DNA from 4 places in the Paenibacillus sp. IHB B 3415 genome. Region 2 is predicted to be linked to each of the others. Evidence: riboswitches for the same ligand, from Rfam matches in the RefSeq annotation. Region 2 holds a riboswitch; each other region holds the start of a gene.

Region 1 (8,082 bases), on a different contig from region 2:
GTTCCGCATAAACACGGTAGACGGTAGGGTGGTTGCGGACCTTGCCATAAACCACCGGCTGGGTGGTTTCCGGATCATCCATCTCATTATGGCCGTGTCGGCGGTACCCGATCAGATCAATCAGGAAATCCTTCTTGAACAAATGGCGGTAAGCGCTGGCCATACGGACGGCAGCAATACAGGCTTCGGGGTCATCGGCATTGACATGCACTACCGGGATCTCATAGCCCTTCGCCAGATCACTGGCATAATGCGTGGAGCGGGAATCTTCACTTTCGGTGGTGAAGCCGATCCGGTTATTGACGATAATATGCACGGTGCCGCCATTCTGATAACCTTGCAATTTGCCGATATTAAGTGTTTCCGCAACAATGCCTTCACCAGGGAAGGCGGCATCGCCATGCATAAGCACGGCCATGGCTTTGTCCGTATTCAGCTTAGGCAGGCCTGGGGTGCCCCGTTCCTCCTGGGCTGCACGCGTGAAGCCTTCAACGACCGGATTCACGAACTCGAGATGGCTCGGGTTGTTCGCAAGCGTGATGCGTGTACGCACGGTTTCGCCTTCGCGGACGGCGCGGTCGGCGCCTAGATGGTATTTCACATCACCGCTCCAGCCATAGGTGACACCCATGGAGCCTTCGGACGGGAAGAGCTCCTTGTTCGGCGAATGATGGAATTCCGAGAAAATAATATCATAAGGTTTGCCCAGAATGTGGGCAAGCACATTAAGTCTTCCGCGGTGGGCCATACCCATCAGGATATGCTCTGCGCCGTCATGTGCGGCAGCGCGGACAATTTCATCCAGCATAGGCACGAGGGCATCATTGCCCTCCAGGCTGAAGCGCTTCTGGCCGACGAAGGTCTTATGCAGGAAGGTCTCGAACTGCTCTACCTGAATCAGGCGTTTCAGCAGCTCTTTGCGTTCCGCATGGTTCAGTGGAGCAGGCGACGTTGTGGATTCCGCCTGGCTGTTGAGCCAGCGCAGCTCACGCTCGTCATGCACATGCCCGAATTCATAGGCAATGGTCTGTGTGTAGGCCTGGCGCATTCTGTGAACGGCATCCATAGCGGTATGCACGCCCTCAGGGGCATTCTCCCAGATCAGTGAAGCCGGCAGGGCATTCAGATCTTCGCGCGTCAGCTCATAGGTCTCGATCTCCAGCCATTTCGCCATCGGGTTGGTGCTCCGCTCCAGCGGATCGATATCGGCAGCCATATGGCCGTATATTCGGATGTTAGCCATTAGCTTGGAAGCTTTAACGGCTTTCTTGAGCCACTCTGTATCTCCTGAGATGGCGGGGGGAGGCGTCTTGACGGCATCCGGAGCCAGGGGAGGCGGGCCGGATACTGTGAAGAGGTCGCGGTAATGATGCTCTACGGAAGTGGGGTCCTTGACAAACTGCTCGTATTTCTCCTGAATGTAGCCCAGATTGGGACCGTAATACTTGCTCCAGACAGATTCGTTATAGGGCTCTTTGACGGCCATGAGTAGGTCCTCCTAACGGATAAACTCCACATGCGGTATATTAGGAACACCGCTTAGCGGAGCTGCGATGTTTGCGGTTTCATTCTCATCTTATTGTGCTACTTTCCGGCAGGGTAATCAATTCATACTTTCGTGCAATCCGTTCGCAAAACGGTATGATTCAGCAGGGGATTCATACGGAACAATCATAAATTTTCCGGGTGAAGCCGGAGAAATAAAATATCGTTAAAAATAATAAAAAATTAAGGGGTTTAGGTGGTTGTAAATCATAGAAATGGGTAATTACATCTATATTGTATTACGGGATTAATATCTATTTAGTATATTTGAACTAATTTGGACCGATTGAAGATGAATTGGAATTATTTATACAAGCTATTGGCAATTTTAGCTAAGGGTCCTCACGATTTAACATAAAAAAATTCCAGAAAACGACACACTTTTCATGTAAGATCTTGTATAATGTTATTGCGGAGAACGGTTTCATCGATTCTTTCCAGATCCTTTCATGTAAAGGGTCCAGTAAAGGGTAAACCTGCCGAAAGACAGGGGCACAAAGTCTCGGATCTAAAGTAGAAATACTATGATGGCCGGACTGCCTGGGGACGCGAAAATTCTAGGAGGAGATTTCTTGGATAAGTCCAACCAGGGGAATGACGAACTGCAGGCAGTTGATCTGGATTTAGAATGGGTGCATTTGCTAATGTCTGCTAAGCAGGCTGGCATCCAGGCAGACGAGATTCGGCGTTTTTTTACTGAAAAAGCACTCCAGGCGATGTAGGGCATTCAGCATTGTACGGATACATACAGAACAGGGCACAGCGGTGTACACGCTGTGCCTTGTTCTGTTAACCGGGAAGGGGGCAGGCAACATTGTTCCTCCCTGCGGTTCATCCTGTTTAGTTATCCTTTTGCTCCAGCCGCCATTTCTGATAATCGAGAAATTCCTTGAATTCACGTTTGCTTATACCAGAGGCCATCGCATCCTGTACCAGCCTGAACCATTCTCCATCGAGAGCCGGTTCTGCAGTCTCTGCAATTCCGCCATACAGTAATACGTGAATCGATACTTGAAGTGCATCGGCAATTTTTTCGATAAATTGAATGGAGGGGTTGGATTGGATATTCCGTTCGACATTACTTAAGTATGATTTCGCCACGTCAGCCTTATCCGCAAGCTCGGATAAAGAATAACCCTTCTCCAGACGGAGCCTATGGATGCGGCTTCCCATGTTATCTGACACGATTACAACGCCCTCCGTACTTTTTGTTATCAGTATAACAAAAATTCGCAAAACGGACAAAAACCCTTGTTCCTGCCAGAAGCTGGCGGGGAGAGACAAAACGGCATATCCAGCCCGGATGAGGGAGGATATGCCGTTTTGTGTATATAGTTTAATGGCCTTATTTGGCTTCTCCCAAACCTTGCGTAGCATTGAATGTCCAGTTCAGCGCCAAGCCGTCACCCTGGAAGATATTCTGATCCTGGGTATTGTCAACGAATTCGAAAGCAATCTTGAAGGTTTTGGTTTGGGTAGCGGCGATGCCTCCCGGCAGTACACCCGCCGTTACGAGATCATAGCTGGAAGTGTTCTTCAGGTCCTTCAGGGAGATCTCGGACAGCACATGGCCGGCAAGCGGACCGCTGGTGTAAGAGCTGTCGAGAAGTTTGATTTTGAAGTGATCTCCAAGATCCTGGCCGGCATTATCGCCCTTCGCATCAGTTATAGTGTAGCTGGTGGCCAGCGTTAGGAGTTTGATATCCAGGGTGCCGTCATTGGACAAGGTGAAGGTGCGTACGGTGTAATCACCCGGTTTCAGATTGGTCAGGGCAACAGGTGTATTAAAGGAAGAGCCGAGCTTCAGCGTGCCTGCCGCAAAGGTTGCCGTGCTGGTTGCTGTGGAGCTGAAGTAAGCGAAGGTGCCCCCTCCGATTAAAGACAATCCCAGTGCTGCCGATGCTACGCCAAGACCCAAAGTTTTCTTGATACCCATAATTAATTTCCTCCTCGAGTATATTATGTTTTTTTAAGATTGGTGATCAGGAATCGTGTACAGACAGATTATTTGAGGGCGCCTTTTTCCTGATTGGCTTCGAAATTCAGGGTCAGGGCCAGCGTATCGCCTTGATAGTAGTTTTGCGGCTGGAAGGTTTCCTTGAAGGCAAACTGTACGCTCAGTTTATCTGAAGTGCCTGCTTTGATGCCCCCATTCTCTACACCAAAGATCCCGCCGAGAATTCCCTTAGCTACAAGATCCGGACTTTGCTGCTCAAGGTCGGCCAGTGAAATGACCAGGACAGGCGACGTTAGCTTATCCTTGTTAACAAGGAAGGTCACGATAATATCGTCTTTGAGATTATGGGCGCCGTTATCCCCCTGGGCATCTGTAATGACAGATGAGGTGCGCAGAACAACTTTGGGAATATTGAGCGTTCCGTCATTTTTCAATTTAAAATCTCTTAGGATTGTATCTCCCGGCTTAAGATTGCTGAGATTGACAATAACGGAGGGGTCCGAATTAAGTAATAAAGTTCCGTTGTTAAAAGAAGCTGCAGTGGTGGAGGTACTGCTGAAGTAAGCGAAGGTTCCTCCGCCGACCAGGGTTAATCCGAGTGCTGCCGATACAACGCCGAGACCTAATGTTTTTTTAACGTTCATTTGTTCATCCCTCTCTCATCGTTCTTTTTTTGTCTTTACCTGTCTTCGGGGAAAATTTATTGTTGCTCCGCGTTTCGTAAACGGGAGAGGACAATCGGTTTATTGCACAATGTCTGGAAGGGTATCCGGTCCGCCGGTCACCGCTGGCCCTGCATTCTTCTTCTCCAGTGCCGCAACGGCTTTCCAGGAGGAATACAGTGCGTAGAGCAGCAGGAGCAGCCCGGGGATAATCATCAGCATTACGCTTCCGGCTTTGGAGACCGCAAAATTCATGGCATATCCTACATAAGGGACGGTGACGCCGGTATATTGGCCTACCACATTTGTTGAGCTGACCGCTGAGGTATCGGCTGCATCGTTATTGTCCCCTTTGGTGGTATAGCTGGCCTCGCCTATGGCACTGTTTATTGAAGCATCGACCACACGGTGTGTAATCAGGAGGTTATCGGGATTCATGAATGTAATCACATCGCCTTTTTGAAAACGGGTCATATCCCCGCCCGGCTTAATCGCTACAATAGATCCGGTCTGGATGCCCGGCTCCATGGAACCGGATAACACCGTCTTGATCTGATAGCCGAAGAAGGAAGGTTCGCCTCCGGAGGCTTTAGAGATGACTACTGCTGTTACCAGCACCAGGAAAATCATAAATATCAGTGTGGACAATGTGGTGCTGACTATCTTTTTGATGCGCATATTATTCCCCGCCTTTGCTGATATCAGATTGTGGAGCAGGTGTAGCTGTAGGTATAGCTGTAGGTATAGCTGTAGCTGTTGGCTGCGCGGTATCTGTACCGCTATCCGGGAGCTCCTCAGGTGATTCTGCCGCTGGAGCCGCCTCCGGAAGATTGGCTTCCGGTGCCGGTGTGGCAGGCGGAGCGGTAACCTCTGCATCCGGTGAGGGTGCAGGAGCCGGCTTTTCTCCCTCAGGAGCTTCTATAGCAGGTTCTTCTATGGTCTTATCTTCTCCAGGAATCTCCGCTGCGGGTGGATTATTCTTGGTTTGATCGTTCTCCTGTTTCTGCTTCTCCAGTGCCAGCCGTTCCGCTTCCTCAGCCTTGGCTTTCTCCAGCGCCAGCCGTTCCGCTTCTTCAGCCTTGGCTTTCTCCTCCAGCGCCGCCTTCGCTTCTGCAATGTGTACCTGCTGTTCCTGCAGCGTGGTGATTGTGGACGATAGGTTGTCTCTGGAGGCTGTTAATTCTGCACTTAACTGATCGTAGCTTGACTGTAAGGCGGGAGATACATTGGGGTCTGCATTGTAGGCTCTGGCCATGAATGAGAAAATCGGTTCCTCGGCAGGGAAGCCGAAGCTTTCTTGCCGGAGAAGCACCCGGTCGGGATTACCGGTCGGCAGCGAGCCGCCGAAATCATGAATCGTATTCAGATAATGCACAATGCCCGTTAATGTATCCGTCAGGGATTCCGACAGCACCCCGCTTTGATGGAGACCTTCCTGCAGCTGTTCGAAGAACTGGGCGTCACGGATTTCCAGGCAATTGGGTTCGAGATTAACCATATATCCTCCGAGTTGATGCAGAATGGCTGCTGTACTGCCAATTTCCTGCAGAATTTGCTGCCAGATACCTGCATTGAGGCTCAGCTGTGTATCCAGTGCGCTAACTGTATCGCTTGCCAGCCGGATTTGTTCCGAGATCTCACTGGAGATCTGATCCAGTTCCTCCGCTGACAGTTCTTCAGAGACCGGGGGAGTGTTATAGTTCCCGCTCGTAATGTGGCTGCCAAGAGAAGATTTCAGTTCGATAATTGTGCGGACATGTCCGCTGAACTCTGACAGCAGCTGTTCGATCTGACCCGGGAATACGGAGCAGAGCCCGATAGAGGTGTTCTGTTCCTGGGAAGTGTTATACTCTCCGTAAGTACTGCCAATCTGATTGGATGTATACATTATAAGGACAGATACAGCCACACCGGATTGCAGGATCCGAAGACCGAGTTTCGCGTATTTCCGTTTACGCCGTTTGGCGGATCTGGGGTACAAAGGTAGGCCCCCTCTCATGGCTTACTGATTAATATTCGTTATATTCGTTCTTTATTAAGAACGTTTTCGTAATGAAATCATACACTGCGCACCCGGGAAAAGAAAAATGTCAATTTCAGCGAATTGTTCGCAATAAAGCACGAATGCATCTTATTATCTTTAATTATCTTTATATATCGCTGTTTTTCACAAATGTTCTTTATTGAGAACGAAAAAAGGTTATGCTATCCGCATAATAAATACGGATGGCATAACCTTTTCCATTTGTAGTGAAGCCCGCTCCTTAAGGAAGCTTCTCTCCGCGAGAGCTGACGTACAGCTCGTACCATTCCTTGCGGGAGAGCTCAATCTTATCCGCTCCTCCGCAGGCTGCGATGCGCAGCGGATTGACGGTGCCGATTACAGGCTGGATGGCTGCAGGATGCGTCATCAGCCAGGCCAGGACGATGGCCTCAGGTGTTGTATTCTTCTCATCGGCAAGCGCCTGTACTCTGGCCGCTGTATTCACCACGTTCTCCGGCTGTCCGTCAAGCGGCCGTCCGCTGAACAGCCCCTGGGCCAGCGGGCCCCAGGCCTGAAGCTGGATGTTCCCCGCGCGGCAATACTCTATTGTACCCTCAGGAAACGTGAGGTCTTTCCACTGTTCCCGGTTCACGCTGAGTACGGCATCGACCCAGCTGATTTTGGCCAGGCTCATATGCAGCTGATTGACGATGAAGGGCTCGTCACAATAGGTCTCCAGCAGTTTGATCTGGGCAGCACTCATATTGGAGACACCGAAGTGGCGCACCTTGCCGGCTGCCTTAAGCTGGCGCAGTGCTTCGGCGACTTCCTCGGGGTCCATCAGCGGGTCGGGGCGGTGCAGCAGCAGAATATCAATATACTCTGTGCCCAGCCGGGAGAGGGTTCCGTCTACACTGGACAGAATATGCTCCTTGGAGAAGTCGAACATATTAGTGATATCACCCGGCTCCATCAGCCTGATGCCGCATTTCGACTGCAGGATGATCTCATCACGCAGACCCGGACGCTCCCTGAAGATCTGTCCGAACACCTTCTCCGCCTTGCCCCGGGTATAGATATCCGCATGGTCAAAAAAATTGATGCCGATCGACAGCGCCGCATCCAGCGCCTCATGCCCCTGCTTTATGTTCTCCGCTGTAACCGGTTCATGGTCCCAGCCTCCGCCAAGCCCCATACAGCCCAGCGCAATGCGGCTGGCGGGAATTCCGCGTTTGTTAAGTGGCAACGCTTTCAGCAATTGTATCCCTCCATAAGCTATAACTTTTGAATGCACTAAGATTAAGTGTACACTTTTAGAATCCGGTATGGTATTTTTTGTCGCTGGAGGAGCGGTGTTTCGTGCCTTCCTTATCCTTCTCCTCCTGCTTCTCGAGTGTCAGATCCTCGACCGGAATCGGATCTACATTCTGTTCGCTTTCATCAAGGTCGAATAAGCTTGGCTTGTCGGTCGGGTATTGCTCGGGGTGGTCGCGTTCGTCTCTTATCGGCTTCTTATCGTCACTATGGCTCATCTTAAGTTCACTTCCCTTTCGGAATATTTGCAGGGCAAGGATGGGAATGTGCTAGACAATTCTCCTGTGCCTTGCCGGCAGTTTGCTCCCTAATAAACACAATTCGGGCTAATTAAACACAGGGACCTGTGATAAACCGCAGGTTCCTGTGAGAACAGGCTTTGGAAATGAAATGGAGGACTGCCCCGGCTGCCTGTAACGGCGGCGGAACAATCCTCCTGAAATTCTATGCTTATTACTATGGAATAATCGGGCTGCCTTTGTCACTCAGCCTGCGGGCGGCCACATCCTCATGGAGCCGCTTCAGCCATTTCAGCTCTGTCAGGCTATGCTCATACCGGCCGTACATCAGATGCAGCGCCGAGCGGGGCACAATGGAGATATGCTCCTCGTATACCTGGT
Region 2 (8,082 bases):
GCGCCAACGCCAACGACAGAACCGACACCAGCACCAACACCAACAGTAGAACCAACGCCAACGCCAACAGCAGCACCGACGCCAACGCCAACCGCAGAGCCAACACCAACACCAACGGCAGAACCGACACCAACGCCAACGGCAGATCCAACACCGACACCAACGGCAGCGCCAACACCAACGCCAACAGCAGAACCAACACCAACACCAACAACAGAGCCTACACCAACGCCAACAGCGGCACCGACACCAACGCCAACGGCTGCACCAACGCCAACGCCAACGGCAGCACCGACACCAACGCCAACAACTGCACCAACACCAACGCCAACGGCTGCACCGACACCAACAGCAGCACCAACACCAACAGCAACACCAACACCAACGCCAACAGCAACACCAACACCAACACCAACACCAACACCAACACCAACACCAACACCAACACCAACACCAACACCAACACCAACACCAACACCAACACCAACACCAACGCCAACACCAACACCAACACCAACATCAACACCAACACCAACACCAACACCAACGGCAACACCAGCACCGACATTACCACCGGCACCAGTGCCATCGTCTGCACCGCCCGTCTTTATTAATGTAGTGCCAACGCCGACTCCAATAATCGGCTATATTGTAAATCCAGATACCATAATTATTGATGATCCGCTGCCTTTGGGCCCTGTGGCAACAGCAACACCTCAGCCGTTAGTAGTAACACCAAGTCCAACCCTAACGCCAACACCAAGCCCAAGCGCAACACCGAGTCCAACGCCGATTGTGACAATCATTGATGAAGAGATTCCGTTAGGTAATGTACCTGCAGATGCCGCGCTCCCGAAGACTGGTGAATCCAGTCCGGCTCCTTATTACTTAGTCGGTTTAGCTCTTGCAGGACTGGGAATATTCCTCGGCAGAAGATCCAGAACAGATAAACGTAAATAAATGCAATCCGTAAGAGCCTTTCCGAAAGGCTGGCGATATCACCGCTAAATTGCGAAAAGGCTGCTTTGGGAGAAGACGTTCTCCTGAAAGCAGCCTTTTTTATATGGGATATACATTTGTTGTTATATTTCCTTGTAAAAGAAAATGTGCTAAGGAGAAAGAGGTGCGTCTTTACGATCATTGGGCCTCGTGTTTATATTAAAATTTGCGATATTAAAATTAGTTCTTTATACATGGTTTCAAAATATCCTTATAGGTGCCATCGAGAGCGATGAGAGGATCAGGATTTAGGTGGAAAAGCAAAAGTTTCTTTAAAAAACCCTTTTATAACAGTGCTTTGGAATGAATCAGCAGATATAATCTATTACCAGATGTTTCAAAGGATTTCATTGACAATCAGCCTTGATAGCGGATAAACTAAAAATAGTTCCAAAGTAACGAATGTCATAGACATTAGTATAAAAGTTTGATTTAGTACATAATTTCACAACCTAATCTTTCACTGACGTATAAACGCAAACCGTTCGAAAGGACGGGACGCAAAGTCCAGGAGTCTAAAGCGCGATGGAGCGCAACGATCGTCCGACTGCCGTAAAGAGAGCAATCCTCTTTCCGGCGGTCTTTTTTTGTTATATAAATGTGGCCTATATCTATATTAACTGTGAGGTGAGCCTGTATGTTCCAATTAAAAAAATTCAAACGTCTTACGGTGTTCGGACTTATAGCAGTTCTGATTGTGGGAAGCGGCGGAATTATTTCACTGGGGAGCATCTCAGTTAAAGCCGAGGGCAACTCTTTGCCGGGCAATGCATCCAAGTATAATGTGTTCATATTGGGAGATGTTGATGTTAAGCATAGTGATATTGAAGGCCGATTAGCTGCCGGCGGAAACGTGAATTTAAATGTTAATTACTCTGTGGGACATAGTCTTACTAGTGAGGAAACGAAGGAAGCCTACTCTCTCATCGCCGGTGGTAATCTGTATTATTCACAGGGAGAAACCGTGGGTGATGTAGTCTATGGGGGGAGTTATAGCGGCAGCGGAGGCCCGCGCGGGGGGACAGGAAGCTTACAACAAAAAATAAATGTTGTGGACTTTTCAGCCGAGTTTAGTGTGCTCCGTGAGAAATCTCAGCAGCTTGCTTCTCAGCCTGTTAACGGGGTTACCACTGCCAATTCCGGTAATTTCTTTTTGGAAGGTACAAATTCGGGTGTTAACATATTTACTGTGGACGGGAGTAAGCTGTCTAGTGCAAATGAGTTGAGAATTAAGATTCCTGATGGCTCAACAGCTATAGTTAATATCTCCGGTACTTCAATAACTATGAAGAATATGGGGACTGGAATTAATGGTAACGGAAATAAGGATAACGCTATGAACGGTAAAGTGTTATATAACTTCAGTCAAGCGACCAGTCTTCATATCGAAGGTATCGGAGTTTTGGGATCTGTGCTGGCTCCATATGCCTCTATTCAATTTAATAATGGTCAAATCAACGGGAATCTGATCGGAGCTTCGCTCTCAGGATCGGGGGAATCCCACCATATTCCTTATAAGGGGCAAGATCCGCCGACGCCAACAGCGACACCGGCAGTGACGCCAATGCCAACGGCAACACCGGCAGCGACGCCGACGCCAACGGCGACACCAGCAGTGACGCCGACACCAACGGCGACACCAGTAGCGACGCCAACGCCAACACCAACGGCAACACCGACAGCGACACCAGCAGCGACGCCAACGGCAACGCCAACAACAACGCCAACAGCGGCACCAACGGCGACGCCGACAACAGCGCCTACGGCAACACCAACAACAGCGCCAACGCCAACAACGGCAACGCCGACAACAGCGCCAACGGCAACGCCGACGCCAACAGCGACACCGACAGTGACGCCGACGCCAACAGCGGCACCAACGGCAACGCCGACGCCAACAGCGACGCCAACGGCAACACCGACAGCGGCACCAACGGAAACGCCAACAACAACACCGACAGTAACGCCGACAGCGACGCCAACAACAGCGCCAACAGCGGCACCAACGGCGACGCCGACAACAGCGCCAACTGCGACACCGGCAGTGACGCCAACAACAGCGCCTACGGCTACACCGACAGCGACGCCAACAACAGTGCCGACCGCGGCACCGACAACAGCGCCTACAGCGGCACCAACAGCAACCAGCACGAGCGTCTTTGTCCCAAGCTTCGTATTTCCGACATCAACGGCTCCGACAGTGATTGGGACTATTGTGACTGATACCGACACTACTATTAATGATGACCCGGTTCCTCTCGGGCCGGCAGCATCACCGGTTGTGACGTTGTTGACAACAGCGCCACAGCCAGTTGTGGAGGTTCCTGCACCTGCACCATCACCTGTAGCAGGACCGGCACCTGAAGAAATCATTATCGATGACGAGATTCCTCTGGGCAGTGTGACTGCAGAGCAAACCCTGCCGCAGACGGGTGAATCAAGTCCTGCACCGTACTATATTACGGGTGTTGCTCTTGCCGGTCTGGGCCTGCTTCTTAGAAGAACCGCCAGAGCGAACAAGCGCAAATAATTATTATTATGCCGCTGTGTTTGGATGAGGGCTGCTGCCGGAGAGAGATTCTCCGGGAAGCAGCCTTTTTGTATACGGGGGCGCATTCTATTCGCAGCTTACACTTGGTTGAAGCAGGCAGCGCCGGACTGACGGCAGTGTTTTTAGTTGAATGGATACCATGCTATACTAGGCTCAAATTATTCATAAGCAAGAATACACATTTCCTCAAAGGGATGGTTACTTACTGAAAGGGTGAACGTTATGTGGAGTATATACCTGCTAGTGGTGATGGTTGTTGTCGCGGGGAGTTTGGCTTATGCCGGATTTTACTTTTATGGAGTGGCTATTAAGCGGGCACCCAAGGAATTCCTGGGCAAGACGCCGGATCTGAAGGTGGACCCGCCGGTAGCCGGGGCTTCGTGGGGGGAAGGGGCGGAATGGGTAGCACGGCAGAACTTCCGGGAAGTGGAGCTGGTCTCGGAAGATGGACTGAAGCTGCGAGGCTATTATCTGGCTTCGGAACGTGCTGCGGGCCGTACCGTAATTATTGCCCACGGATATTCCGGCAAGGCTAAGGATATGGGGGCAACCGCCAAAAACTATTATGACAACCTGGGATATAATGTACTGCTGCCTGACGCCAGAGGTCACGGGAAGAGCGAAGGGGACTACATTGGCTTCGGTTGGCCGGAGCGCCGTGATTATCTGCAGTGGATCGGATTTATTCTGCAGGAGACCGGGCCGGAGGCGCAAATTGTGCTGCATGGCGTATCTATGGGCGGATCGACAGTGCTAATGACCGCCGGTGAACAGCTTCCTCCGCAGGTCAAAGCCATTGTCGCCGATTGCGGCTACACCTCAGTCAAAGCGCAGCTGACTTACCAGCTGTGGCGGATGTATCATCTGCCGGGCTTTCCCTTTGTGCAGATTGCCAGCCTGGTAACGCGGATGAAGGCCGGCTATTATTTCGGTGAAGCGTCAGCGCTGAATCAGGTGCGTAAAGCCCGGGTGCCGATTCTGTTTATCCATGGAGATGCGGATAAGTTTGTGCCTTTTGCGATGATGGATGAGCTGTATGGTGCCTGCAAGAGTCCGAAGGAGAAGCTGGTGGTGCATGGAGCGGGGCATGGTCTTGCCTATGATACGGATAAAAGGGAGTATATCCGCACAGTAGGCGATTTCGTGGAACGTTATATACACAGCCCGGCAGCGGCTGATTGGGTCTAAAAAAAGTCCCCGGAACGTAGACGCGCCCGATATCCGCAAACAGCGGGTATCGCCGATATCCGCAAACAGCGGGTATCGGGCGCTTATTATGTTCCACACATGGGGCCTTTCCCTGCGTCAGGGAAGCAGCACAGCCATGTCTTATCGGTATATGAATCCCCCGCCGTTTGTGAGCGAAACGGGTGTCGTTGTTCCTTGTTATTTCCAGCAGCCGTGTGGCGAGAGAAATCCTTCCAATACGACAAAAGCCCTACCTCTCTTTTGTCCTTGCGGCTCCGTGGCCGCGCCAGTGCGAATCGGAATGCTATGTTCGAATTTAATCTCATAAAAAGGAAAAGTACTGCAAGAAAACGTAAGATTTTGTGTCCAAACTGCCGATAATAAAGACAAGTAATTCACCGGCCTGACATCTTCTTGATGGGGATAATCATACACGAAAACAAATATTATACTATTATAACATGTGATGTATAGAAAAGCAAGCCGATATTGGGCTGAGGCCGGGACGGATGATGGGACAGATGAGATTATACAGAAGATTTTTGAAAAATCAGATCCGGAATTATATGTTCGGCTCAGCTGTAGCGGTGCTGGCAGTAGGAAGTTTGATTCTGCTCTCCTCTCTGGAGATTAGCAGCATTGAATACTTCAGGCTCTTGCTTGTGCTCGTCCTGTCATTCGTGATTATGGCGGTCATGGAGATCGGTGTTTTTATCAATCAGATCAGACCGATACGCACTGCGCTGTATGAAGAGAACCTTACTTTGTCTATGCTGGAAGAGGCGTATCTGCATACACATCAATTGCCGAAGCGCGCGGTTCAGCGGATTATGGGGCCTCACCTTCTGGGCTTGTCCCTCCCGGCTGTCCTGATGACATTCTGGATGATCTACAACGGCTGGATCACTATCCCGTATTTTTATCTGATTCTGGCTATGTGCGGCGCTGTTCTTGTGGCGTGTATGCATGCGCTGATTGAATTTTTTCTGACCTGTACGGCCATTATTCCGCTGATCAAAGAATTCAGGAACCGGGCGCTGGAGCAGTACGGTGTCGACTTTTCTCTGGAAGGTCATGTATTTGTACCTATCCGTCCCAAATTTCTGGTGAGCTGTATGTTGATCGGCACCTTTCCGCTGTTCCTGTTTATCATGGCTACCCATATTCGCCTGAATGGTCATGAGGGTCCTGTAGTTGTGGTGGGGCTTCAAAGTTACTGGGCCTGGGCGAGTATGGTGCTGTTGATCGGCACGCTCTTCTCCTCTATTGCGGCATGGCTGCTGACCAACAGTGTGCAGCACCCTATTAATGAGCTGTATCAGGCAATGAATCATGTGAAAGACGGCAATATGATTCAGGTTCAGGATGAATACTCCGATGAATTCTCTAAGCTTGTAGCGGGGTTTAATATGATGGTCCGGGGGCTGCAGGCCCGGGAGCAACAGAGCCGGCAGCTGCTCGACAGCTACTTCACTACACTGGCTGTGGCGCTGGATGCCCGTGATCCTTACACGGCAGGGCATTCCCTGCGTGTCGCGGAATACTCTGTCATTATCGGCCAGCTGGCCGGACTCACCGGGCAGCAGCTGGACGATCTGCGCAAGACGGCCCTGCTGCATGATATTGGCAAGATTGGGGTGAGGGACAGCATCCTGTTCAAGGAAGAAGCCCTGACCGATGAGGAGTTTGACCAGATCAAGAGCCATTCGGTGCTTGGAGAGAATATTCTGCGGCAGATTGAACCGGTAGAAAAGATGGCACCCTATCTGGGCGGCGTCCGTTCCCATCATGAACGTTATGACGGTAAAGGATATCCGGATGGCCTTGCCGGTACGAATATTCCTTTACATGGCCGGATTATCGCTGTGGCGGATGCCTATGATGCTATGACCTCTAACCGCCCTTACCGCAAAGGGATGGACCACGACCGGGCGCTGGATATTCTGGAGCAGGGAAGGGGCACTCAATGGGACCCGGAATTCGCCGGCTTGTTTCTGTCTTACTTTGAACGGAAGCCGGAACCTATTCAAACAGGCTATCCCGTCAAAACAGGATAAGGATGCGCGTTCTTCCGGTTATCCTTATATTTCTTGCAGAAGCGGATGCCATCCAGTTTATGGAGGGTTCCGCTTCTGCTTTGCGTGCCTATTTTGTGAACTGCCATTGAAATGCGACAATTAACGACTACATTCATTGAAGGATTGCGGGCGGACCGTTATAATTATTAAGTCTGGATTTTAATTAAAAAATAAGGGAGATTTCTATGAAACGCGCAGATGTGCTGCTGATTTCTATCGTTTTGATTGCTGCGCTCGCTTTCCTCGTGCCGAGATGGCTGTCAAATGATGCTGATAAAGGTGGGCCGGGCAAGGAACTTACGGCCAATATAACGGTAGACGGCAAGCTGTTCAAAACAGTAACGCTTACCAAAGAAGAGCAAACCATTGATATCCGTACAGATCGGGGCTATAACATTTTGAAGGTGCATGATTACGGGATTGAGATGTACGATGCGGATTGTCCCGATCAGGTATGTCTCGGCTTTGGATTTATCACGCTGCCCAAGCAGACCATAGTATGCCTTCCGCACCGGGTATTAGTTGAAATTGCAAGTGGTTCGGGGGAGGATGAAGTAGATGCCTATGTCCAGTAGTGAATCGGCTACAGCGCTGAAGCGGACGGTCATTATTGCGATTTTCGCGGCCGTTGCCGTAGTGCTGAGTATTGTCGAGGCTCAGATTCCGCTTGCGGGAATGGGGCTGATGCCCGGAGCCAAGCTGGGGTTCGCCAATATTATGATTTTGACCTGTATTTACTTTTTGCGCGGACGAGATGTATTCGTGCTGGTCATTCTGAAGACGCTGCTGACCGCGTTTCTGCTCGGCACACTGTCCAGTCTGCTCTTCAGCCTGTTCGGCTCGCTGTTCAGCTTTGTGGTCATGTTCGCACTGGTGAAGCTCGGCGGCAAGAGGTTCAGTGTCATCGGAATCAGTATTGCAGGGGGCCTGGCTCATAATACCGGCCAGTTACTTGCGGCCTCGTTTGTATTCAATTCAACGAGTATTTTCTACTACTTGCCGATTCTGCTGATTACCGGGATTGTGACGGGGATTGCTGTCGGCTTCGCCGTGCGGTATGTCGTAGACTCGCTATCCAAAATATCCTTGTTTGAAGAGTTCCTGAACGGACCGGGCCACTAGCTGCGGAAGGATGACTAACATGAATCAATCGTACAAAGATACAGAGGCCGGTGAGGAACCGGCCGTTATTACGCTTGCGGGAGTCTCGTTCGGATATGATCCGGAGCATCCGATTCTCCATGACATAAACGTGTCTATCCCGCA
Region 3 (8,082 bases), on a different contig from region 2:
ATCCAGAAACAGCATGCTCAGCGCGGATAAGCGACAATTCCTCCCCATGTCGGGCAGACTTCAATATATATAGCATATAGGAATAATCCTATATATGCGATAGCTTACATTATTAAATGCATTGCAGAAACTTAACAAGTTCGTAAAAAATGGACCCGGCGGGGCCTGTTTTGAGGTGCTATAATGAAAACGGCTGAAAAACATAAAATTTTTCTTACATTTGCGAAAGAAGATGACTACCATGAACGAGGGGTTACAAGACCGCCTTGAGAAGTTCGGATTATCCCTTTATATGATACGTGTTACCCTTGCTGCATCACTATCCTGGCTCGCGGTACACAGCCTGTATGGCGACCGTTATCTGTACTTTGCGCCGCTGGCGGCGATTCTTATCACCCAGAGCAGCGTCAAAGCCTCCCTCGAAAAAGGGGTGTACCGGCTGCTCGGTATTGTGCTAGGCGGAATCGCCAGTCTGGTTGTGGGCCGCTTCTTCGATGTTGGTGCGCTCTCGATCCTGCTGATGCTGCTGCTCGGCATAGGCGTAGCCACCGCCTGCCGGATTAATATCCAGGCCGTTTCACAGGTTGGCGTCACTTCCGTCCTGGCGCTCACCTTCTATCATGATGGGTACATCGTCTGGAGAGTCGCCGAAACCTTAATCGGTGTACTGATTGCCTTAATCATAAATATGATTATCGTTCCGCCCAAGGGGTTCGTCAAGGTCAAAGACTTGGCACTGAGGGGCAGCCTGACACTGTCCGATGCCTTAACCGGCCTGACGTCCGGCGGACGGGATGCTACGCAGGCGCTGACCGCGCTTAAGCTTTCCGGTGAACTGCTGGGCAAGAGCAAGCAGCTGCAGAAGGAGCTTCACTTCACGCTCTCCCATTACCAGTGCCGCAAAGAGCTCGGTACGCTGTCACAGGCAACCTCCCATCTCAGCAGGGTGCATTCCTACGTCAAAGGAATTTCCGAAGAGCTCTCGCTGCTCCCTGCCCATTATGCCGCAGCCGACTGGATGACAGAGGTCGTGACGGCAACTGCAGACTGCATTGCCTTATATGGAACCCGGACGCTGTCGGATGCGGAATGCGGGCGTTCGCTCCCCGAGAGCCTGCGCCGCGCCCGTGATGTGCAGCTGGCCTGGTTCTCTGAGCTGCAGGGCCAATGCCCGCTCGCCGCATTCCGTGATCTTGGCGCGGTGTTCTCGCATCTGAACCGGATTCTTGAAGAGATCGAACGTGCCGATTATGCGGCAATCTCAGCCGCAGCACAGCCCGCCAAGGCTGCACCGGCGCGCGCTATACGATTCATACAAAAGGGACTCTCCCATAAGCTATAAGCTTGGGAGCGTCCCTTTTTTTCTGTGCGGTTAAGCCTATTCAGCTTTAGAATACATCCTCATGATCTGTTCCCGTAATAACACTATGCCAAGTGCTGATCTCCTGCTCGAACTGCTCCGCCTTCTCACTGTACCGGGCCAGCGTGTCAATGCCCAGCGGCAAATGTACCGGAGGATGGTCACTGCCTGCCTACATTCCAGCAGATAACCGTTATCCGGCTGGCCCGATTTCTCATATTCAACGGCGATGGACTTGGGCAGCAGCACCATTTGATTCTCCTGCACCACATGCACAAGCCCCGCATAACGGATCGTATAATTCCCTTTCGGCACGAACAGCAGCATATGATGCTCCAGGAATAAAGTGCCCTGTGAGCTCTGACTATGGGCACAGGATTCAATGACCGACAAGTCATTGAATTTCAATTCACTTCCACTCTGCCCTCTCGGTTCAACTGGAATTTACACGCATTGATTTTTAGCGGATTATTGGCAGTCATAGGGCTGAAACATATCATTGTTTGTACAATAATTCAATTAGCAGCACGGGTTGAGCAACAACGGCTTTGTCAGAAGGGGTCCTCCCATAAGCTGTAAGCGCTGGGAAACCAGTTTTTCAGGCAACTTAGAGCTGCACATTTTAAGATTATTGATAAATTGGCAGAATACAGTTGAAAAATAGCTCCTTAAGTACTAGAATTAAGCTTGTTTGCAGAAGTTCCTGCAGCGCAGGAACCAGTTATGACCTTTTTTGTCGATTACAGTCGATTGAAATCGCCTCATGCTGAGTGTATATCATTGATCTATTTCTAAAGGCAAACTTCCTGAAAGGGTAGGACGCAAAGCAATGGGCCTAAGAATGCAGAGACTCCGCGTTTATGGTCGCCAGGCTGCCAATAGAGACCACGTAAGCCATCAGTCACCGGGTGATCCCTCAGGCTTTATGATGCTCTTTTCTGTACGAATGCCATTGATTATACGAAAAAGCGAGGTTAAGCTAATGCCGCAGCAATTCATCGAACCAACCCGATATGATTTCGTGGAATCCTTGATGCTTGAACGTACCGGATTCCTGGATTCTTTCTCTGTGGAGGGCCAGACTTCCGGCGGGATGAATGGAGATAAGGATGGAATCATCCTTGTGCAGAATAATCAGATCTTCATTACTCCCCCGCTCTCTGGCGGCAAGCCCGCCCGGATCTCTGCTGTTCATCCTGTAGTGCTGAAGATCAACTGGAAGACCGTTACAGAGCCTATTGAGGTTACCTCAGCGGATCATATTACCTGGGAAATTTGCGAGAAGCCACAGTATCAGATTACAGTTTCACCTGACAAGCTCAAAGTGCATTTCACCTTGTACCGTGCAGAGAAGTACGCCTGGAATCTGGTCAATTGTCCGGCTTCCTTCGAAGCCGCAGTCCGGGCCGAGCCTAACCGGGCGATGCTGCTGTCCACGCTCACCATAGAACAGATTCTCTCTTCGCTGGATAACCGCTCCATTCTGCGGAATCTGAATATCCCGGCCCTATACGCCGAACTGAACAACCCTACATATCTCCCTGTCTGTATCGCAGAAGGGAGAGCCCCGCTGCCCGGCAAGAAATCAAGGCTGCAGCTATCCCTACCGGAGCATACGCTCACAGGCAATGGAATGCTCCGGGAGGGGCGAACTGCGGAAGCTGCAGATTCCTTAGATTATCTCCGGTTTCCGGGAGCCCCCTTCGCCAGAGAGGGAGAGGTCTTTGCCCGCAAGTTGCCGCCCGAAGAGGGATTTCCCGGATTTGACGTAGAAGGAGGCATCTTGCCTCCACCTCCACCGCAGGATATTTATTTCGCAGCCGGAGACAATGCACGGCTGCTTCCAAACGGGGAGATCGCGGCTCTGCGTACGGGCAGACCCCGCATCTGCGGAGACTCCGGCAGCGTCACAACCTGCGATTTCCCGGCCCTATGCCTCATCACCAAGGAAATGGCGGCAACGGCCCGTGAGATTATGTTTGCAGGTGACATCGTTGTACCCTCAGATATTGAAGGCCCTATGTGTATTGAGGCGTTAGGGAATGTGTATGTCTACGGCAACGTCTGCCAATCTACAATTACGGCTACCGGCAGTATCTATATAAGCGGTCAAGTAACCGGCTGCAGCCTGCACACCGGACTTGCCGGGGTACACCAGCACCGCCTGCACCGCTTCTCCAGTCTGCTGCTGACTGAAGTTGGCGGACTGCGGGAAGCCGCCCGGCTGCTGGCCAAGAATGTAGAATCCCGCCAGCAATCCGTGAAATACGGTCTGGTGGTTATGCTGCTGCTGGAGGATAAGTACAGCCATATAGAGTGTCTGATCAGCGATCTTAAATCCGCACTGCTGTGCATGGAAGGGGCTTCCCAGCCCGGTACGGATCAGCTCAAGCAGATGCTGGAGGTTTTTACCCATCCGGGGCAGTTCACCGAGTTTATCACTGACAGTGTTCTGAACAGCTTCTCCCGGCTGCTGCGTAATCTGTGTGAAGACATTGAACTGCTCCAGGAGGAGCATGTCCTCATTAATATCGCCCGTTCCCATAACAGTATCCTGGAGTCCGGCGGAGAACTGATCCTGCGGGACGCGGACGCAGAAACGGTCTAAGCCTGCTGTAATGTAACCCCTGACAAGTAAAAACGGCTGCCCCTCTTCTGAGGGAGCAGCTGCCCCTCTTCTGAGGGAGCAGCCGTTGTTTATTCCTTGCCCAGACCGGGTACCGGGGTCTGCAGGACACTCCCGGCATTCCGGCCCAGCCTGACATTCACCAGAATAATGCTGCTTACAATCAGCAGCATACCGATGACCAGATTCACCGTAATCTGTTCATGCAATAAGACTACACTGGAGCCGATGGAAATCAGCGGAATCAGAAAGGTGAACGAGCCTACCTTGCCGGCCTCTCCTTCATTGATCAGCTTGAAGTATACCATCCAGCCCAGCGCAATCACGAAGACCGCGATGAACAGTGTATTTAATATAAAAGTACTACTCCAGGTAATATCCGCCCAGCTCTCTGAAGCTGAGCCGGCCGCCAGCAGGATCACCCCGCCGATCATAATCTGCATCGCGGTCATCCACAGCATATCTACTCTGGCTGCGTTACGTTTGGTGTAGACCGTAGCCAGCGCCCAGCTGAGTGCACTGGCCAAGGCCAGCAGGACGCCTATAGGCGAGATACTTCCGGTTAATCCCCCAAGGCTTAACGAGGCTACCCCGAGGAAGCCGATTACGAGGCCGGCGATTTTAAGCCCGTACATCCGCTCGCCCAGCCAGATCCAGGCAAAGATTCCGAGCAGCACCGGCTGCAGGAATACAATGGCCGAGAAGAGGCCGGACGGTACATACTGCAGGCCAATCGTCTGGAAGCCATAGTAGAAGACGATACTGAGGAAGGCTGACACCAGATAGACGGGCCAGAGCTGCCGCAAATTCAGCTGCTTCCGCTTCGGCAGAGCCGCGATGATTAGTATAATACCGGCAATGACCGTTCGGATTCCGGCGAACAGCAAGGGCGGGGCATACGTTAAGGCAATTTTGGAGAGCGGCCAGTTGATGCCCCAGACAATAACCAGGAACACTAATAAGCCAATAGTTTGCTTCCGCTTCTGCATGAGTTCACCTCTTGTTCTGATTTCTTCCCAAATGATACAATAGATCCAGTCATAATTGAAATGAATTATTATCATGAGGGGCATACCAGATTAGATATGAATAACACTCAAATTCGCCTATTTGTCTTAATCGCTGAAAGCCGCAGCTTCACCAAGGCGGGTCTTGAGCTGAATATGACCCAGCCCGCAGTCAGCCGGGCCATCTCCGCACTCGAAGCCGAGCTGGACGTGAAGCTGCTGCTGCGCGACCGGCGCAGCGGATTGATGCTGACGGATATCGGCAAGCGGATTCTGGTTATCTGCCGCGGAATCCTCAGCGGCCTCGATAAGATTGATCAGGAGATTGCCGCCGAGAAAGGCCTGGAGAAGGGCCTCATCCGCATCGGCGCCTTTCCGGTTGCCGCTGCCTATTTTGTCCCGAAGATTATCAGTGCCATCACTGCCAAATACCCCGGAATTGAGATCAGATTGTATGAAGGTTCGGTCGCCGAGGTGAAGGACTGGCTGGCATCACGGTTCATTGACGCAGGCCTGATGATACCACCGGTCGAAGAATTCGCCTCCCTGCCGCTGTTCCGGGAGAAGCTCTACGCCGTATTGCCCGGGGATCACGAGCTTCGGCACAAGCAGATCATTTGTGTGAAGGATCTGGAAGCTCAGCCTATGCTGCTCTGCCGGTCGGGCTACGAGCCTCCGGTTGTGGACTTATTTCACCGGGCCAGAAGCAGGCTGAATGTGAAATACGAGGTCAACAGTTACATTACCGCACTGAATATGATCAAGGAGGGGCTCGCCGTCGGCGTGATGTCCCAGCTCTCTCTCTTGTCGCTGCCGCCGAATGTCGTGGTCCGGGAGCTTGCGCCTGATGCTTACCGCGATATTCATATCGCCGTCCATTCCCTGGAGGAGACTTCTATTGCCGTACAATTATTTATTGATACTGCACTGCAGCTGTTCTCCGGCAATGAAGCTGCTCCGCCGTCTCTGGCCGCAGCCGGCCTAATTAACGTTAATGATAAGGATAAGGAGTGATCATGATGCATTATAAGCGTCTCGGAAATAGCGGCCTGCAGGTATCTGCGCTGGGTCTTGGAACCAACTCGTTCGGTAAACGGGCCGATCAGGAGACATCGATCCGCATTATTCATGCCGCCATGGATCAGGGAATCAACTTCATCGATACCGCCAACATCTATGTCGGCTCCGAGTCGGAGAGGATTATTGGACTCGCGCTTGAGGGCAGACGCCATGCTGCCGTTCTGGCTACCAAAGCCGGCCTTCCAAAGCATGACGGGCCAGACGGCAGCGGCTCTTCCCGCCGCCATCTGATGCAGGAGCTGGAAGGCAGCCTGCGGCGGCTGAAGACGGATCATGTAGATTTGTATCAGATTCACACCTTCGATCCCTACACCCCGCTGGAGGAGACGCTGCGCACCCTCGATGATATGATCTCTGCGGGCAAAGTGCGTTATATCGGGGCCTCCAATTATGCTGCCTGGGAGCTGATGAAGGCGCTGGGCATCAGCGAAGCGCGCAACTGGGCCAAATATGTCTCGATCCAGTGCAGCTATTCGCTTGCCGACCGCACACCTGAAGCAGAGCTGCTTCCGCTGTGTCTGGATCAGGGACTCGGCATCATCCCGTACTTCCCGCTGGCCGGCGGCATTCTCACCGGCAAATATACCGGCAGTGCCCCTGCCGGTTCCAGAGCGGAAACCGATCCTAATTTCCGCCGCTTTCTTACCCCCGGACGCATCTCGCTCGGGGAGCAGGTTAGCAGTATAGCGGAAGAGCTGGATACTTCACCGGCGGCGCTGTCTCTGGCCTGGCTGATGAGCAGGCCGGCCGTCTCCACGGTGATTGTCGGTGCCACCCGGGTGGAGCAGGTGGAGCATAACCTGCAGAGTCTCACCGTCCGGCCGGATGCGGCAACGCTACAGAAGCTGGATCAGGCCAGCGCCGCCTTCCGCAGCGGGGAGCCGTTCGCCGTCTACCGGCTGCCGTAACAGCTGCCGGCTCATACACAAAAAAGCGGGTCCCCAGTATACCGTGGACCCGCTTTCCGGCTGCCGTAACAGCTGCCGGCTCATACACAAAAAAGCGGGTCCCCAGTATACCGTGGACCCGCTTTTTTGTGCGTTACATAGACAAACCCCGCTTTAGTCAACCACCAGACAAGTTACCGGCCCGCTGTGGGACTAGCAGAATACGGCATACATCAGATCCTCACACTTGTCTTGTTGCCGGCAGAATGAAGACTATTAAGTAAGCAGTGCAGTCATAAGTGTTGTACGTTCTACAACTTTGTTTCATAGATAGCCGGGTGTGGCGGAGGATTGTTGTATGAAATACAAGAATTGTTCCGCTAAGCCGCATGAAGCAGGAGAATTCATGCCTTTTATACAACAATTTTGGATTTGGGCCGGTTTAACAAGCAAAATGTTGTATTCCGTGCAGGATTTTAGAATATTACCGGATCTCTGTCACGAATAATGGATGAATCAGGAAATTTCTAGCATTAGCGGCCATCCGAAGGTCTTGTGAGACATAGCGCCGCAGGATAAACGGTCAATTATTCTGTATTACACCGCTGCAATAAACCGCTCCATGTCTTCCTGTACGGTGGAAATGCCGCCGATGCCAAAGCTGTCTACCAGCACCTTAGCTACATTAGGTGACAGGAATGCCGGAAGTGTAGGGCCGAGGTGAATGTTCTTCACACCCAGATGCAGCAGCGCCAGCAGCACAATTACCGCCTTTTGTTCATACCAGGCAATATTGTAGGAGATCGGAAGATCGTTGATGTCGTCCAGGCCGAAGACTTCCTTCAGCTTCAGCGCTATGACCACAAGGGAGTAGGAATCATTGCACTGGCCGGCATCCAGCACGCGGGGAATTCCGCCGATGTCGCCAAGCGCCAGCTTATTATATTTGTACTTGGCACAGCCTGCGGTAAGAATCACGGTATCCTCAGGCAGCTCCGCCGCGAAGTCTGTATAATAGCTACGGCTCTTCATCCGTCCGTCACAGCCGGCCATGACGAAGAACTGTTTGATTGCGCCGCTCTGGACGGCGCCGACTACCTCATCTGCTAGATTCATGACCGC
Region 4 (8,082 bases), on a different contig from region 2:
CACCCGGAGCCAGCGTTTCGGTGAATTCCAGCACAGGTGTAGCAGTCCTGCCCGACATATAGCTGCGTGCCTCTTCATAAGTATCTCCGCGGCCAAAGCGTTCACCCTCATATACGGTCTTCTCCGGCATGGTCACCTTTACTTTAACGGTCTGCTCGGTTTCTTCGAAGTTGACAAAGTTCACAAGCAGCTTGTTGGATGTGGCTCCGCTGCCTGCCAGAGGCTCAAGGGTGGAAGTGTCTACCGCCCGTACATACACCAGTTTGTCAGCCAAATCATCTTTGTTCGTAATCTGATAGCTCAGCGGCGCCCCGTGTGTGGCATAAGCCAGATCCAGCCGGCGCATAATACTTACGCGTGAGTCTTCACCTTCTTTGGTATAATAAATCTCTGTAGCTCCCGGATCATGCTCCTCCAGGTTAAAGCCGTACTTGAACAGACTGAAGTTCTTGAAGAAAGCGGCATGCTGCACAAACATATCGGCATATCCGATATGCCCCCGCATAATCCGGTCAAACACTGCCGCAGTCCGCTCGGACGCGCCGTATTGATAGGCATCCACATGAGTATCCGAGGTGCCGAATTCGGTGGTGAGCATTTTTTTGCTGAGGCCGTCTACGGCTCCCCCAAAGGTCTTCAGGTTCTCTGTAAAGCTGCCTCCATTGCTGAAAATGTACGATTCACCATAGGAATGCCCATTGGTCAAATCCGTTACTTCCTCCAGTTCGTTCCGCTGCTCCGGGTCCCGTTCCCAGCCGTCCGGATCTCCGCACTGCTTGAGCGTCCCCTTCTGATTACCGCAGGAGTCTTCGCTGTACCCCGGCCAGTATGCCCAGCCCGGGGCCACCGTCTGCAGATGCGGTGCGATCGTCTTGCCTTTCTTATTCAGCCAGTCGGCTATCGCCAGATTGACTGCTTTGGAACGGTTGAACAGTCCAGGCTCATTATCCACCTCATAATACTGGAAATACTGGCCGTACTGCTTGAAATAATCGGTCAGCTTCTTCTCCGCATCATCCGGCAGTGAACCGTCTTCCTTGAGCTTGATATCACCCGTGTACAGATAGAGGGCAACAGCCTGCATATTATAATCCTTCAGGACCTCGTAGTACTCCCCCATATTCTCACAGGATCTGCCCACATCGCTGGCACAGCTGGTCCGCATAATGTTGCCGCTGTAGGCTAAACCCAGCCATTTCATAATATAAGGCAAATGCGTAACTGCACCTTCGTCAAAATAGAACTGTTTGTTGTTGACCATGGTTCCGGTCAGCGTATAACTCCCGTGAATCGGCTCCTTGACCGAAGTTTTCAGTGCTTCCAGACTAAGGTTATCCCATGTCCACCAGTTGTACTTATCCTCCGCAGCCGAGGAATAGATCCCGCGCGCTGCCCGCAGCGTCAGCTCGTTGGTTCCGCTGATGAGCTGTTCTTTGGGAATGTACAGCTCATAGGTTTTGCGGAAATCGTATTTACTGTCCGTACCGTCCACACCGGCAATCTGAATAATCCCTGACAGCTGCCGGTTGGAGAATACGCTCATCTGCGGTACGGATTTATAGGCATCAAGGATGCTGACACGAAATAAGACCCCGTTAACCGGGATCTTATCCAGCTTGTAGGTAATCCGCAGTTCAGGATTGGTAGCGCCGTGCAGCCCGGACGGGATACTCTGAAGCTCCGCCGTCTTCGCTGCGGTTGAAGCAACGCTGAATACCCCCTTGGCCCCGTTTGATCCGGCTGCTGCAAACTCTGCGGCTGAACCGTCATGCTGGCCAAGCTTCCATAGCACAGTCCCCTCCGGAACTGCGGGACCCGCATCCTTGGCCGCAGATAATTCCGACATGTCAACTTCCACCTCGCCGTTATTTGTCCCATCCTCTCCGAAGACAGAAACGGACAACAGAAACAAGATGATCAATGCTGCAAATTTTAGTAGTAAATGAATGGGTTTATTTCTCTTTGTTTTGAGTCTAGTCCTCATTCCCTTGTCCTCACTTTCTTCCAGGGTGGCTGTAATGTACCGGTTTCCGTAGAGCCTCATTCGTCATGACCAGCTTCATTCCTCAAGGAAGAGTCAGCGCGTTCTGGGGAATCACCGCCTGCTTCTGGCGCGGGCTTTGCCACATCAGACGGACGCTTGCGTCACCGTGATTCTCATAATACTCCACTTTTATATCGTAGGCAGTTGCGGCTGTAAGAGTTATACTTCCCTCCCGGCTGACACCGCTTTGCTTCTTCCAGCTGTCAATGATCAGCTTGCCGCCGATCCACACACGGATGCCGTCATCGGAAGAGGCTGTAAAAGTATACTTTTCACTGTAGACTGGCTTGATCTTACCGGTCCAGCGTACGGAAAAAGAGTCCTTGCCGATTCCCGGCGCCGGTGAATCCCCATGCCAGTTGAAGTCAATCCTGTTATCATTCCGGGTAAGCAGCGGTTTGCCGGACAGCTCCGTATTGCCGAAATATTGCCCCTTGAGACCGTTGCGCGATACCGCAACAATTGTGTTGATCTGAGCATTCAGTGCCAGCTTGTAATCATCCCGTGATACGGTGTACTTATTGCTCATAAAGCTTTGAATTTTCTGAAGATTATTATTCTCGAGCAGCATTTTCCCCCATGTCATCGTATATACCCATTTACTCTGGGTTTGAGACAATATTACAGGGTCTGGAAGCTCTCCGCTCTCCCCGATACCGATGGGTTTGCCGTCAGCCAGCTTCAGAAGGTTCTCGTAATAGGATTGCTTAAAGTCATTGTTATAAATATCGGCTGCCAGTACATCCACCTTGGAGGCACCCGGATAATAATTACTGTAAGGCTTTGCCCACTCATTTGGCGCATTCGGGTTCCATACCCATAGCAGGTTATTCAGCTTATGTGTGTTCACCATACGGTCGTACACTATATCCCACAGCTGGGCAAAGTTATCCTTGTGCCCCCACCAGAACCAGTTGCCGTTCATTTCATGATATGGACGCCATAAAACCGGAACTCCGGCATCCCGCAGTTCTCCCAAGTACCCGGCTACCTCATCCAGCTCGGCGATCAGAGCTTTGTACTGCGGAGTTCCCGGAGTAACGTATGCGTCAAATTTGTCCTGGCTCAGATTCATTTTCACATTAGCCCATTCGGGAGAGGTTCCCGGCAGATTCTGATGGAAGGTCATCGCTACAATGCCTCCGCCTTTGTACCACTTAATGGCACTGTCTACGACAGCCTGACGCTGCCTGGCAATGGTCTCCTCGGACTGGTTGTTGATGGCTCCCAGCTCGTAGCCGTGCAGAACGGCGTACTGTCCGCTTGCGTTCTTAAGCTTATTATTGAATTCATCGGGGCTCTCCAGGTAATCATGCTGGCCGGAGATCATGCCCTTGCCGCTGAGATCGGACAGATAGCTGAGCAGTGCAGCAGCTTCCTTGGAAGCGGAGGGATTAACGGGTTTGATGGAAGCGGCAGGAGTGTTTACGGGGCGTGCTACGGGAAGACTGCGCGCCTCCCCCCATGGCAGAAGTGAAAGGATAAGGATAATTGGAATAATTGTTGTATATAGCCTGTACTTACGGTAAGTGTTCAATATAATCTCCTTTCCCCGGGTTTCACTGCCGCCTTAGGCGTGCAGGTATGCAGTTCTCTGTTAAGAGGCTGCAATGAATTAACCGGATGGTCTATAGCTTAGTAGCCCTGCTAATAGCAGGGCCATTAAGATTGGACTTTATAGGATTTAGAATTGTAACGTCTTAACCAGTATCAGCGCCAATAATGAATACAGCTGCGGGGGTATGATCCTAGGAAGCGGAAGGGAGAAACAGTGCGCTCGCGGGAACCGTTGCCTTAACTTGGCTCGGACTCTCCCACATCAGGCGTGCTCTGGCATCTCCTTGATTCTCGTAGTACTCCACTTGTATATCATATAGCTGACCGGCTGTCAGGCTTATGCTTCCTGTGCGTTCGGTCCCGCTCTGCTTCATCCAGCTGTCAATCACAAGCTCACCATTGATCCGTACGCGGATGCCGTCATCTGAAGTGGTATAAATCTGATAAGTCTCAGTATATAGCGGCTTGAGCTTACCGCTCCAGCGTACAGAGAAGAAATCTATGCCAATTGCGGCATCCGGCGTGCCTTGACGCCAGTTGAAGTCAAGCACTGCATCGGTACGTACCACTGCCGGAGCACCAGACAACGTCATATTATTGAAATATTCCGCAACCATCCCGTTCGCCGCCGGAGCCTCAGCCGTAAGATTCTCCGGTGATGGAGCTTCTGCCGGCGTTGGTGCCAGTGTCGGCGTTGGTGCCGCTGTTGGCGTTGGTGCCGCTGGTGCCGCTGTTGGCGTTGGTGCCGCTGTTGGCGTTGGTGCCGCTGTTGGCGTTGCTGTTGGCACCGGTGTTGGTGTTGATACTGGTAATGGCGTTGCTGTTGGTACTGGTGTTGCAGTCACAGCAGGAGCATCCAAAGCTGCTTTGCTGGCTGAAGAAGCAGCCGTGTTCACAAATAACGCGCTTGTAGGGACAGTTGCCTTCGCCTGGCTTGGACTCTGCCACATCAGACGGATATTGGCATCGCCGGCATTCTCGTAATACTCCACTTTAATATCATACAGCCGGCCTGCTTGCAGGTTTATGCTTCCTGTACGCTCGGTACCACTCTGTTTGGTCCAGCTGTCGATTACAGCTGTGCCGTCAATATAGACGCGGATACCGTCATCGGATGTAGTGATAATCTGATAGGTTTCACTGAAAGACGGTTTGATCTGACCCGTCCAGCGGATAGAGAAGCTATCCACTCCGAGCTTCGCATCCGGCGCTGCCTGGCGCCAGTTAAAGTTCAGCAGCGCATCATTCCGGACCAGAACCGGAGTGCCCGAAAGCGTCATGTTCTTGTAGTATTCCCCCTGAAGACCATTCTTGCCGACGGGGGCCGTCACAGTATCATTGGAAGCAGGGGGCGGCGTCAGTATCGGTATCGGCATTGCAGTCGGTATCGGCGCTGGTGTTGCTGTCGGTACCGGCGTTGGCGTTGCTGTCGGTACCGGCGTTGGCGTTGCTGTTGGTACCGGCGTTGGTGTTGCTGTTGGTACCGGCGTTGGTGTTGCTGTTGGTTGCGGTGAAGCCGCCGCAAATGTGCCTGCTTTATAATCGTCCCGGGTCACAGTATAGCTGTCGCTCATGAAGCCTTTGATGGTAGCATCGGTGTTGGTTTCATACAGCATTTTTCCCCAGCTCATCATATATACCCAATTTTTCTGGGAGAGCTGCAGCTTTGCCGTGCTTGGCATTTGTCCATTCTCGCCAATGGCAATCGGTTTGCCATTCGCAAGGGCGAGCAGGCTGTCATGGTATTTATTCATATAATCGTTCTCATATATATCTGCCGCGAGTACATCCACCTTGTCAGCCCCCGGATAGGTCAGCGCATAAGGATCAGACCAGGCATTGGGTGCATTGGGGTTCCATACCCACAGCAGGTTGTTTAATTTATGAACGTTCACGAAACGGTCATACATAATATTCCAAAGCGCAGCAAAGTTATTTTTCTTCCCCCACCAGAACCAGTTACCGTTCATTTCGTGGTAAGGTCTCCATAGTACGGGCACACCAGCATCCCGCAGACTTTTAAGTGAAACTGCCACTTTGTCCAGATCTGCAATCAATGCAGTGTACTGTGTTGTACCCGGAGTAATATATTTATTGAATTCCGCCTGGCTCAGCGGTTTCTGAACATTGGACCAGAGGTATGCGGTACCGGGCAGATTCTCATGAAAAGTCATGGCTACAATGCCGCCGCCCTTATACCAGTTGATCGCGCTGTTCACCACATTTCTGCGCTGCGCCGCTGCTGTACTTTCCGATTGCCCGCTAATTACGCCCAGTTCATAGCCGTGAAGAGCAGCATATTGTCCGCTGGTTCCCTTCAGCTTGTTGCTGAATTCGTCCGGACTTTCCAGATAGTCATGTTGGCCGGTAATAATGCCTTTTCCAGTGATAGAATACAGATCATCCAGCAATCTGACTGCTTCGGTTGAAGCCTCCGGATTAACGGGCGCTTTGGAACTAGATGCAGCTTCTGCAGATGAAGGCATTCCGCCGAGTCCCAGAGGTACTGCAGTCAATAAAAGGGCCAGAGACAGCACAGTGCACAGCAAACGAGACTTACGGTAAGTTATCAAAATCCATCTTCCTTTCGGTAGCCAGGCTGCCACTCTTGCGAAGGCCCTATAGCTTTGCGTCCCTATCTTTCGATTAGGTTTGCCTTTGTCGTATTGAAGGATTAATCCCTCTTACCGTAAGTATCGTCCCTATTTAGTTTTAATTTAGAGCAAAAATGAAATTTTCTTAATAATTGGTTCTTAATACCTGTTTTGGATTTGTAACAATTGGTTATATAGATAGATTAGACCTACGAAATGAATTGCTGCAAGGCGATATCTTCCCAATCCAGGGTGATTCGGATGTTATCTTCCTCCACCAGCTCAGAGCCGGTCTGCACTTCGATAAATTCCATATCTGTCAATGCCAGGATCGCATGCTTGGTGCCTTCCGGAATCCGTACGACATCCCCCGCCTTCACATTATGCATTTTCTCATTGAGCACAATGCTGGCTTCACCGCTGACAATCGTCCAGATTTCACTGCGTTTGTGATGCAGCTGATAGCTGATATTTTTACCTTCAGAGATAAAGATCCGCTTCGTCAGCACCTCATTGCCTTCCGCATATTTCACATAATCAATTACCTTGTAGTGGCCCCAGCGGCGTTCTTCGTACATCGGTCTTTGTTCAAAAGATTTCAGCACTTCCTTAATGCGCGGGCTCTCCGCCTTGTGCGTAACCAGAATTCCGTCCGGGCTGGCGGCGATAATCAGATCCTTCGCCCCGATCACGGTGATCGGAATGTCCAGTTCGTTGATCAGGCAGGTGCCTTCGGAATCAGCAGTGACGAAGCCTTTGCCGACATGATTGCTGGTCATTTCTTCGGTCAGCGTATTCCAGGTGCCCAGATCCTTCCAGAATCCGGCGTAAGGCTGAACCACGATATTCTCTTCTTTTTCCACCACTTCATAATCAAAACTGATGGAAGCCAGCAGTTTATACTGCTTCTGCAGTTCCTCATAGTTCAGCGGCAGTCCTTTGCGCTGCAGAATATCCAGCAGATAACCTAGACGGAAAGCGAACACGCCGCAGTTCCAGAGTGCGTTCCGGCTGATTAGCTCCTCAGCCTGCTTGCGGTCCGGCTTCTCCTGGAAGTGGCTCACCTGCAGATACCCGCTCGCTCCCGCTTCGGCGCTGGTAGGAATGATATAGCCGTATTTCTCGGAGGCATGCTCCGGAACTACGCCCATCAGCGCCAGATTGGCGCCGCTCTCCAGCATCGTGCTCTCCAGCTGCAGAACGGTATCGAAGAAGGACGACTCCACATAAGGATCGACGGGCAGGATGGCTACCGTCTCGCTTGGTGAAACACCGGCGATCGAATACAGGTAAGCTGCTGTCAATGCAATGGCAGGGAAGGTATCGCGCCGCTCCGGCTCAACGATAATCGGCACCCCGCTGCCCAGCTGGCTCTGAATCATCTCTACCTGGCTGCGGCCGGTAGCCAGGTAGGACGATTCCGCCATTCCTGTCTCCTGCAGCTGTCTCCATACCCGCTGTACCATGGATTCCGGTTCACCTGCCGGGCTTTCCAGTACTTTCAGAAATTGCTTCGAACGTGAATCATTGGACAAAGGCCAGAGCCGTTTACCAGAACCGCCTGATAGAAGTACTAGTTTCATAAGTGAACCCTCCTAAGTTTATGTGATGTCGCCAAAATATCGGATTGTTATTGGGAGCTGGCTGCGTTTCGGAAGCTGAAAGACTGGCTGTTATGAGTGTCACTGCAAGGAATGTTTGGGCCTCCGGCCGCTGCCCGTCTCCAGATTTCCTGATTTAAACCGCTCATCGCGGTAGAAATCCGGAGACAAAGGCGTACGCATTCGCTCCTACAGTTCCAAAATTCCTCTCCGTTCCGTTACATAACAGCTGGCTTATTCGCTTCGCCCGCAGGCGAAGCTCCCGGCTAAAGATCCGGCTATTGCC

Evidence for each region. Region 2 has a riboswitch for cyclic di-GMP ahead of QW71_RS39440 (choice-of-anchor A family protein). Riboswitches for the same ligand answer to the same signal wherever they lie in the genome.
Region 1: another riboswitch for cyclic di-GMP. It lies ahead of QW71_RS38995 (anti-repressor SinI family protein); the one in region 2 lies ahead of QW71_RS39440 (choice-of-anchor A family protein).
Region 3: another riboswitch for cyclic di-GMP. It lies ahead of QW71_RS24030 (flagellar assembly protein A); the one in region 2 lies ahead of QW71_RS39440 (choice-of-anchor A family protein).
Region 4: another riboswitch for cyclic di-GMP. It lies ahead of QW71_RS19555 (PA14 domain-containing protein); the one in region 2 lies ahead of QW71_RS39440 (choice-of-anchor A family protein).

Annotation. Positions count from the first base shown of each region.
Region 1 covers NZ_JUEI01000027.1:71,280-79,361, forward strand. The annotation lists gene QW71_RS14815 (2-oxoglutarate dehydrogenase E1 component) at 1-1,486, opposite strand, end outside; cyclic di-GMP riboswitch class I at 2,005-2,089, shown strand; gene QW71_RS38995 (anti-repressor SinI family protein) at 2,118-2,267, shown strand; gene QW71_RS14820 (helix-turn-helix domain-containing protein) at 2,386-2,718, opposite strand; gene QW71_RS14825 (TasA family protein) at 2,891-3,481, opposite strand; gene QW71_RS14830 (TasA family protein) at 3,550-4,146, opposite strand; gene sipW (signal peptidase I SipW) at 4,246-4,842, opposite strand; gene QW71_RS14840 (hypothetical protein) at 4,844-6,145, opposite strand; gene QW71_RS14845 (aldo/keto reductase family oxidoreductase) at 6,429-7,406, opposite strand; gene QW71_RS14850 (hypothetical protein) at 7,462-7,680, opposite strand; gene QW71_RS14855 (PadR family transcriptional regulator) at 7,919-8,082, opposite strand, start outside.
Region 2 covers NZ_JUEI01000122.1:36,366-44,447, reverse strand. The annotation lists partial or broken gene QW71_RS40235 (LPXTG cell wall anchor domain-containing protein) at 1-960, shown strand, start outside; cyclic di-GMP riboswitch class I at 1,465-1,554, shown strand; gene QW71_RS39440 (choice-of-anchor A family protein) at 1,637-3,529, shown strand; gene QW71_RS33825 (alpha/beta hydrolase) at 3,773-4,738, shown strand; gene QW71_RS33820 (HD domain-containing phosphohydrolase) at 5,281-6,795, shown strand; gene QW71_RS33815 (NusG domain II-containing protein) at 7,002-7,391, shown strand; gene QW71_RS33810 (Gx transporter family protein) at 7,375-7,938, shown strand; gene QW71_RS33805 (ATP-binding cassette domain-containing protein) at 7,958-8,082, shown strand, end outside.
Region 3 covers NZ_JUEI01000059.1:86,166-94,247, reverse strand. The annotation lists gene QW71_RS24040 (aromatic acid exporter family protein) at 242-1,342, shown strand; gene QW71_RS24035 (hypothetical protein) at 1,379-1,768, opposite strand; cyclic di-GMP riboswitch class I at 2,147-2,240, shown strand; gene QW71_RS24030 (flagellar assembly protein A) at 2,343-3,968, shown strand; gene QW71_RS24025 (DMT family transporter) at 4,058-4,975, opposite strand; gene QW71_RS24020 (LysR family transcriptional regulator) at 5,072-6,007, shown strand; gene QW71_RS24015 (aldo/keto reductase) at 6,013-6,981, shown strand; gene hcp (hydroxylamine reductase) at 7,558-8,082, opposite strand, start outside.
Region 4 covers NZ_JUEI01000043.1:127,210-135,291, forward strand. The annotation lists gene QW71_RS19540 (discoidin domain-containing protein) at 1-1,846, opposite strand, end outside; gene QW71_RS19545 (glycosyl hydrolase) at 2,067-3,581, opposite strand; gene QW71_RS19555 (PA14 domain-containing protein) at 3,793-6,174, opposite strand; cyclic di-GMP riboswitch class I at 6,188-6,268, opposite strand; gene QW71_RS19560 (sugar phosphate nucleotidyltransferase) at 6,405-7,778, opposite strand.